DNA from 2 places in the Microbacterium sp. GCM10027623 genome. Region 2 is predicted to be linked to the other one. Evidence: riboswitches for the same ligand, from Rfam matches in the RefSeq annotation. Region 2 holds a riboswitch; the other holds the start of a gene.
What was found. Region 2 has a riboswitch for thiamine pyrophosphate ahead of ACFQY2_RS01270 (ECF transporter S component). Riboswitches for the same ligand answer to the same signal wherever they lie in the genome.
Positions count from the first base shown of each region.

Region 1: it holds a riboswitch for thiamine pyrophosphate, as region 2 does, so the genes downstream of both, thiM (hydroxyethylthiazole kinase) here and ACFQY2_RS01270 (ECF transporter S component) in region 2, are expected to answer to the same signal.

Region 1 is NZ_JBHTHE010000002.1:605,388-609,767, reverse strand. It holds gene ACFQY2_RS10255 (bifunctional hydroxymethylpyrimidine kinase/phosphomethylpyrimidine kinase) at 1-1,099, opposite strand, end outside; gene thiM (hydroxyethylthiazole kinase) at 1,096-1,956, opposite strand; TPP riboswitch at 1,947-2,040, opposite strand; gene ACFQY2_RS10245 (NAD-dependent epimerase/dehydratase family protein) at 2,048-3,040, opposite strand; gene ACFQY2_RS10240 (cupin domain-containing protein) at 3,095-3,523, opposite strand; gene pheT (phenylalanine--tRNA ligase subunit beta) at 3,589-4,380, opposite strand, start outside.
Region 2 is NZ_JBHTHE010000001.1:281,892-286,271, reverse strand. It holds gene ACFQY2_RS01280 (ABC transporter ATP-binding protein) at 1-10, shown strand, start outside; gene ACFQY2_RS01275 (D-alanyl-D-alanine carboxypeptidase family protein) at 155-1,621, opposite strand; TPP riboswitch at 1,856-1,965, shown strand; gene ACFQY2_RS01270 (ECF transporter S component) at 1,958-2,590, shown strand; gene ACFQY2_RS01265 (ABC transporter ATP-binding protein) at 2,592-4,049, shown strand; gene ACFQY2_RS01260 (energy-coupling factor transporter transmembrane component T family protein) at 4,046-4,380, shown strand, end outside.

The DNA of each region.
Region 1 (4,380 bases), on a different contig from region 2:
ACGTGCGGACCGTTCTCCCGGTGAGCACGGCGAGCTCGCCGAGGTTCGGAGTGATCAGGTCCACGTCGAACGCGAGCTCCCGGAGGGCGGATTCCGCGGCCGGGTCCAGCAGCCTGTCGCCGCTGGTGGCCACCATCACCGGGTCCAGCACGACGGTGTCGGGCCGATGCGCGCGGATCCAGTCGCGGACGGTGCGGATGATCCCGGCATCCGCCAGCATCCCGATCTTCACCGCATCGATCTCGATGTCGGAGGCGATGGTGTCCAGCTGTGCGCGCAGGAACGACACGGGCGGCACGTGCACGGCGTCCACGCCGCGGGTGTTCTGCGCGGTCAGCGCGGTGATCACCGCCATCCCGTACCCGCCGTGCGCGGCGATGGACTTCAGGTCGGCCTGCATGCCCGCGCCGCCGGACGGGTCGCTGCCGGCGATGCTCAGCACCCGCGGTGGCCTGCCGCGGCGCCACGCGCGGCGGAAGGCGCGCGCCGCCGCACGCGGGTCGTCGGCCGCGCACAGCGCCGAGACGACGGCGACCCCTGCTGCGCCTGCGTCGCGGATTGCGCGGACGTCGTCCGTGCCGACCCCGCCGATGGCGACCGCGGGCACGGGGCTGGCTGCGGCGAGCGCACGGAATCCTTCCACGCCCAGTGCCGGCGGGTGATCGGGCTTCGTCGAGGTCGGTCGGATGACGCCGACGCCGATGTAGTCCACTGTTCCGACCGGCAGGGCCCGCAGGGCGTCGAGGTGGGCAGGGGTGTTGGCGGTGAGGCCGACGAGCGCGCCGGGTCCGAGCAGCGCGCGGGCGTCCTCGACGGACGCGTCGGACTGTCCGAGGTGCACGCCGTCGACCCGGGCGCCCCGGGCACGGGCGTCGATCACCGCCGGGAGCCGGTCGTTCACCACCAGCAGCGCCCGCCCGTCGATGACCTCCGACAGCCGCACGAGCAGGTCGACCGTCTCGGCGTGCGTCGCCTGCTTGTCGCGCAGCTGGACGACCGTCACGCCGCCCGCGACCGCCGCGCGGACCGTCTCGATGACCCCGCGATCGCCGCACAGCGCCGCATCGGTGACGAGATGCAGCGAGAGGTCCCGGCTCACGGTTCGATCACCTCGATCCGGGCGGCGGCGAGGATGTCGTCGGTGCTCACGGCGGCGAGTGCGTCGAGCAGCGAGACCGCGAAGCTGCCGGGTCCGTGCGCGGTGGCCGCGGCGCGTTCCGCGGCCACGGTGTACACCAGGCTGGCCGAGGCCACCGCGGTGAGCGACTCGGTGCGGCTGTCGCGGGCCGCGCCGAGGAAGGCGGCCATGACCGCACCGAGTGCGCAGCCGCCGCCGGTGACCCGGGTCAGCAGCGCGTCGCCGTTGGCGATGCGGATGACCCGTCGCCCGTCGGTGATCAGGTCGACCTCGCCGGAGACCGCGACGATGCTGCCCCACCGCTCGGCGAGGGCGCGCGCGGCGTCGCCGGCGGCATCCGGCGTGTCCGTGGCATCCACACCCCGCCCGCCGGCGCCGGCACCGGCGAGGGCGAGGATCTCCGAGGCGTTGCCGCGGATCGCGGTGGGACGCCGTGCGGCCAGTTCAGCGGCGAGCCCTGTGCGCACCGGCAGCGCGCCGATCGCGACGGGGTCGAGCACCCAGGGCGTGCCTGCTGCGGCCGCCCCCGCTGCGGCCTCGCGGCTCGCCGCGCGCTGTTCGGGGGTCGGGGTGCCGAGGTTGATCAGCAGACCCGACGCCGCACCGGCGAACATGCCGGCCTCGTCGACGATGTCGACCATCGCCGGCGCCGCTCCCAGCGCGAGCAGCACGTTGGCGGTGAATCCGGTGACCACGGCGTTGGTGATGCAGTGCGTGAGCGGCGGCGCGGCGCGCAGCCCTCTCAGCAGCTCGGCGGCGGACGCCGCGACATCGGTGGATGGGCGCCCTCCAGTGGGCAGGCATGGCGTATCGCTCATCGCGACATCCCTTCGCTAGTACGAACTAGATCAGGTTCGACGGGTGTGCTCTCAGCCGCGGATGCGGCACCCCGTGTCACTGGCTGCGAGTCTAGCGAGCCTCCGCACTCTCCGTTCGCCATGCGTCGATCAGAGCGAGCTCCTCGCTGCGCGCGAGCCCGGAGCGCCGTTCGCGATCCACACCGCGCGCCCGCTCGTCGTCCAGCACTCGGCGGATCGTCTCCTCGAGCGGTCGCAGCACGCCCCCGGCCGCGCGGTAGCCGTCGTTGCTGCGCCGGGTGAATCCCGGCATGTCGGCGGGCAGCCACAGCGGGAGCGAGCGCGGTCCCATCCAGTACTGCACCCCGTGCTGCTCGAGCCAGGCGTCCGGCGCCTCGACCAGCTCGCCGGAGTGCCCGACAAGAGCCCGGACGCGCTCCAGCAGGTCCCGGAAGGGATGCACGTCGCCGTTGGCGTTCACGATGCCGCTCCGCCCCTCGACGGCGAGGAACTCGGCGAGGTCGTCGACGTCGATGACCTGCACGAAGCGCTCACCGCGATCGGGGACGAGGATCGGCCCGGAACCGGCCCGCTCCGCCGCCGCCGTCCAGTACCCGAACCGGTCGCTCGGGTCGCCGGGACCGGTGATGAGCCCCGGTCGGACGATGAAGGCGCGATCGCCCAGTGCGCCGACCGCCTGCTCTGCGGCGACCTTCTCGCGTCCGTAGTCGTACTCGTCGCCGTCCTGTGCGGGTTCGAGCAGGCGGCCGGTCTCGTCCAGCCCGATGGTCTCGTCCTCGTCGTAGACGGACATCGACGACACGTACGTCCAGTGCGCGGCTCGATCGCCGAGGGCCTGCACGGCGTCGCGGACGTGACGCGCGTGCGACGAGACGTCCACGACCTCGTCCCAGTGCTGGCCGTCCAGGGCGTCGTAGGCGCCTCGGTCGCGGTCCCCGCGCACGAGGACCGTCCCCTCCGGCGCCGGGCGCCCTCCGCGTGCCACGCACGTGACCTGCGCCCCGGCGTCACGCCAACGCTCGGCGATCCGTCCCGAGAGCCATCCTGTTCCGCCGAGCACCAGCACATGAGTCATGTCGCCCATGCCAACACGATCCCGCAGCAGACGGAAGCGAATCAGCCGACAGCGAAGCGCAGCTCACCAGGGCATCGGGCGATCCGGTCCGCGTCTGCTGTCATCCGGCAGGTGCGGCAGGTACTCGCCGCCCGCACGGATGCACAGCCAGCGAAGCTCACCAGGGCTGTCCGGCAGCGCGCGCCACGTGCGCCAGACGCCCTGGCCGACGCGGACCACCGTGCCCTCCGTGACCTCCACGACGTCGTCGTCGAGCCCCATCTGCCCGCGACCGCCGAGGAACACGTACAGCTCCTCGATCTTCTCGTGCACGTGCCAGTAGCCGGCCTGCTCTCCGGGCACGAGGGCGTTGGCGGTCATGCCGATGTACTGCATCGTCAACTCGTGGTCGACCACACGCCGCCCGTCGCGGGAGCGCGCCTCGTCGAAGCCGCCGTGAAAGGCCCGCCAGTCCTGCAGCGCGCCGATCTCGGTCACCTGATAGTCGCTCATCGCCTCTCCTTCCGCGGCCGGACGGGCCGCATGGGGCACGAGCCTACGCCGCGGAAGGAGCGGGGTCAGTCGCGGATGCTCGCGCCGTGCCGCTCCGCCGCCGCGGCGACCCCTGCGAGCTTCGCCTCCGTGGCCTCGGCCGCGGTGAGGGTGCGGTCGGGGGCGCGGAAGCGCAGCGCGAACGTGAGGCTCTTCTGCCCCTCGTCGAGGCCGGTTCCGCGGTAGTCGTCGACCAGGGTGGCGGATTCCAGGAGCTCGCCCGCGCCCTCGATGAGCGTCGTGCGCACGTCGGATGCCGGCACCGCGACGTCCACGACCAGCGACACGTCCTGGGTGGCTGCGGGGAAGGTCGACAGCGAGGCCGCGACCACGCGCTCCCCCGCCAGCGTGAGCACGCGGTCCAGGTCGAGCTCCAGCACGATGGCGCGCCCGGGCAGATCGGCATCCGCCGAGACCCGCGGATGCAGCTCGCCGACGTAGCCGATCTCCTCGCCGTTCACGCTGAGGACGCCGGCACGACCCGGATGCAGCGCGGCACGGCGGGTCTGCGCCACGTCGATGCCGACACCGGCCGCGACGCCGATGACGCGCACGGCGTCCAGCGCATCGCCGAGGCCCGCGGGTTCGGCGGCGTGACCCGGCTGACGCGGCGTGATGTTCCCGGTCAGCAGCACTGCCACGTGACGCGGCTGCGGCGGGATGGCCCCGTTCAGGGCGGCGAGCGTCTCCGCGCTCGGTCGCTGCGCCAGCGGCGGGATGAAGTCCGTGCCGTAGACGACACCCTCCTCGGGCGTGAAGACGGCGCCGGTCTCGAAGATCGCCAGATCCACCAGGCCGCGGGAGATGTTGCGGTGCGC
Region 2 (4,380 bases):
CCGCGCCTGACACACGGCACGACGCCCGTCCCTCTCCGGGGGCGGGCGTCTTCGTGTCCCCCCTGAGCGAGGTTTCGCACGGGTGCAGGACCGAGAGACGGGTCGGGCAGCGGACGGAGGCTCCGGACGAGCCCGGGCCGTGAGGGTCAGCCGGTCAGCCGTTGTCGATCCCGAACAGCTCGAGCGGATGGGTCAGGCGCCACCAGATGCTCGGGGCGGTCACTGCCTTCGCGAGCGAGACCCGCGTCTCGACGGTGTCGACCGGGCCCTCCGTGACGAGGCGGCCTGCCGCCGAGCCCGCCGCGGTCGTCGCCCCGAGCTCGAGCTCGGGTGTCGCCGTGGCCGACGCGCCGTTCCACAGCACGACCTTCGCGTCGGCGTCGGTCACGACATCGACGCGGTCGCCCCACTCGGTCGTGACCTGACCGACCACGGTGCCCTTCGGAACCGAGACGGGCTGGTCGGCCAGCGACTTCTCGACGCCGGCGAAGAGCTGACGGGTCACCGCGACCCGGTCGGCGTTGCTGTCCTGACCGAGCACTGCGGCGAACAGGCGCACGGTGGTGTCACCGCTGGGAACGTCCTTGGCGGTGAGCAGGTTCCAGTGCGAGAGGGTGCCGGTCTTCATACCGACCACGCCGTCGTCCTCGAGCATCTGGTTGGTGTTGGTGACGGTGCCGACTCCGGGGATCTCCGCAGAGCGCGTGCCCACGATCTCGGCGAGCACCGGATGCGCCATCGCCACTTCGCCGAGGCGGACCACCGCTGCCGGCGACGCCACGTTGTCGCGGTCGAATCCCGACGGGCTCTCCAAGGAGATCCCCTCGATGCCGTGGTCGCTGAGCCAGACCTTCGCAGCGTCCGCGAAGGCCTGCTCGCTGCCCCACAGCTCGCGGGCCAGGCGGTCGATGTAGTTGTTCGCCGACCCCAGGAGGATGCCCTGCAGCATCTGGTACTCGGTCAGACTGCCGTCGACGGGAACGTCCAGCGAGGACTGGTTCCCCCAGCGGTAGTCGAGGTATTCCTGCCGGTCGGACCGCGTGAACGCGAAGCTCGGACCCTGCTCGCCCACCTCGAGAGGCAGTTTCTCCAGCACCATCATGGCGCTCGCGATCTTGGTGATGCTCGCGATCTCGTCCCGGTCGGTGGTCGACGCCAGCGTCGACATCCCCTGAACGCCGACGGCCGCGCTGCCGTTCGTCGGCCACGCGACCGTGGCCGCCGGGGCGGATTCGACCGCCACCTGCTCGGCCGTGATGGTCGGTGCGACGGCATCCAGCGGGCACAGGAGAGTGCCCCCGGCGTAGGCCGCGCCGAGCGCGACGATGATGCCCACCGGCAGCAGTGCGCGGGGTCGGCGCCAGCCAGGGGTCAGCCGGGCTCCGGCGAACAGGTCCGGTGCGGGCTGCGTCTCGGAGGCGGACTCCGTCGCGATCCTCTGCGTGTCGAGCCAGGTCAGCGCGGTGGTGGGGTTCTCTGCGTCCGCCCAGGCGGCGGACCCTGCCGCGACGCTGTGACCGGGCTGCTCCTGGTCGCCGGGATCGCGCTGGTGGTCGGGCTCGGGCCGGTCGCCGGACTTCCCCTGGTCGCCGGGCAGCGAAGCCTCCTCGACGACATCCACAGCCTCAGTATTGCGGTTGAAGACCGCGGAGGCCGGCGTTTCCGGCTCGGCGTCGGCGTGCGTGTCGGATGTTTCCCCGGCCGGACGGTGGTCGTGCGCCGATTCTGTGCGCGCCCTCGTGCGTTCGCGAAGGGCTCTGCGCGTGACAGGACGCGTGGAATCGGGGGAGACGGTCACCTGATCTACGGTACCCAATCACATCGAGCCGCGGGCTGTGAGCCCGGCTATGATCGATGTCATCACCACGGGAGTCCGGCGTGCCGGGCTGAGAGGAAGCGAACCGCGCTTCGACCGTCGAACCTGACCCGGATCATGCCGGCGCAGGGAGGAGTTCCTATGAGCACGTCCACATCCGCACCCGTCACCCGGACGGCAGCCCTGGCCGGCGGATTCCGCTGGCGGGTTGTCGACATCGTCGTCGCCAGTGTCCTCGGCGTCGCATGCGGCTTCCTGTTCCTCGCCTGGAACGTCGGGTATCTCGGCCCGAAAGCGCTGCTCGAGCCGCTCCTGCCCGGAGTGCAGGGCCTTCTCGACGGGCCCTGGCTGATCGCCGGTGTGCTCGGCGGCCTCATCATCCGCAAGGCCGGCGCGGCCATCTTCGTCGAGACCGTCGCGGCTGTCGTCTCGGCACTCGCCGGTGCGCAGTGGGGCGGGTTCCTCACCATCGAGGCGGGACTCGTGCAGGGTCTGGGTGCGGAGCTGGTCTTCCTGATCTTCGCGTACCGGCTGTGGACGCTGCCGGTCGCGATCCTCGCCGGTGCCGGGGCGGCGATCGCGGGCGGCATCAACAACATGCTGCTGTGGTTCGCCGGGTCGGACGCCGCCTTTACCACCGTCTACCTCATCTGCACCACGCTGTCCGGGGCGGTGCTCGCCGGGCTGCTCGGCTGGCTGCTGGCGCGCGGCCTCGCCGCGACGGGCGCTCTGGACCGTTTCGGGGCGGGCCGAGAGGTGCGGGCTCGGGTCTGAGATGACCATCGACACCCGACCGGCCACCGTCGAGGCGCGGGGGTGGGGCTGGCGGCATGCCAGTCGCCTCGCGTGGGCACTGCGCGACGTCTCGCTGCGCATCGAGGCAGGTGAGCGGGTCCTGCTGCTCGGTGCCTCGGGCGCCGGCAAGTCGACGCTGCTGCACGGGCTGGCCGGCGTGCTCGGCGGCGACGAGGAGGGCGAGGCCGAGGGCGTGCTGCTCGTCGATGGCATGCCCGCCAGGGCCGCACGGGGGCAGGTCGGGCTGGTGCTGCAGGACCCTGATTCACAGGTGATCCTCGCGCGCGTCGGCGACGACGTCGCGTTCGGCTGCGAGAACCTCGGCGTCCCGCACGAGGAGATCTGGCGGCGGGTCGATGCGGCCCTGGACGCCGTCGGGTTGGATGTTCCCTTGGATCGGCCCACCAAGGCGCTCTCCGGCGGGCAGAAGCAGCGGCTCGCCCTGGCGGGTTCGCTGGCCATGCATCCCGGCCTGCTGCTGCTCGACGAGCCGACCGCGAACCTCGACCCGCATGGTGTCCTCGAGGTGCGCGATTCGGTGGAGCGGATGCTGCAGGTGCAGCGCTCCACGCTGATCGTCGTCGAGCATCGGCTGGACGTGTGGCTCCCGCTGATCGATCGGGTCATCGTCATCGGCGAAGGCGGCGTCATCGCGGACGGACCCGCGGATCGGGTCCTCGAGGCCGAGGGGGCACGGCTCGCGCAGGCCGGCGTGTGGGTGCCGGGTCATCCTCCGCGGCATCCCGCCCCACCGGCATCCGCTCCGGGGGAGACGCTGCTGAGCGCCCGCGGTCTGGCCGTGGCGCGGGTGCGCGGCACCACCGTCGCCGAGGGCATCGATGTCGACGTGCGGGCGGGGTCCGCTCTGGCCGTCACCGGACCCAACGGGGTCGGCAAGTCGACCCTCGGCCTGACGCTGGCCGGACTGCTCCCCTCCGCGGCAGGTCGGGTCGTGGCATCCGAAGGGCTCAGCGCGGGTGCCGGGCGGCATCCGATCCGGTGGAGCTCCCGTCAGCTGCTCACCCGCATCGGGACGGTCTTCCAGGAGCCGGAGCATCAGCTGCTGGCCAGAACCGTGCAGGAGGAGCTCGAGATCGGGCCGCACTCCCTGGGTCTGCCGGATGCCGAGATCGCGGCCCGCTCCGACGAACTGCTGCAACGGCTGCGCCTGGACAGACTGGCCAGGGCGAATCCGTACACCCTCTCCGGAGGGGAGAAGCGACGGCTGACGGTCGCCGCCGCGCTCGCGACCCGGCCGCGGGTGCTGGTGCTCGACGAGCCGACGTTCGGGCAGGACGCCCGCACGTGGCAGGAGCTCGTGGCGATGCTCGCCGCTCTGCGCGACGAGGAGGGCGGCGCACTGGTGGTCGTCACGCACGACCTCGACGTGGTGACGGCGCTGCATGCCGCACGGTTCACGATGGGATCGGGCTCGTGACCCTCCTGGAGAGCCGGGCGCGCACCGGAGCCATGGCACGCATCAATCCGGTCGCCAAGCTCGGCGCGAGCGGACTCATCGCCCTGCCGCTGATCCTCACGCTGGACGTGGTGTCCGCGGCCGTCGCCCTGGCACTGGAGTGCGTGCTCTTCCTGTTCGCGGGGATCGGCTGGCGCGAGTTCTGGACGCGCACGTGGCCGGTGTGGCTGGCAGCGCCCCTCACGGGGGTCACGATCGCGCTGTACGGGCAGTCCGGCGGCACGGTGTACGCGGAATGGCTGCTGGTGCGCGTCAGTGAGGGATCGCTGCTGCTGGCCGGCGCGACGATGCT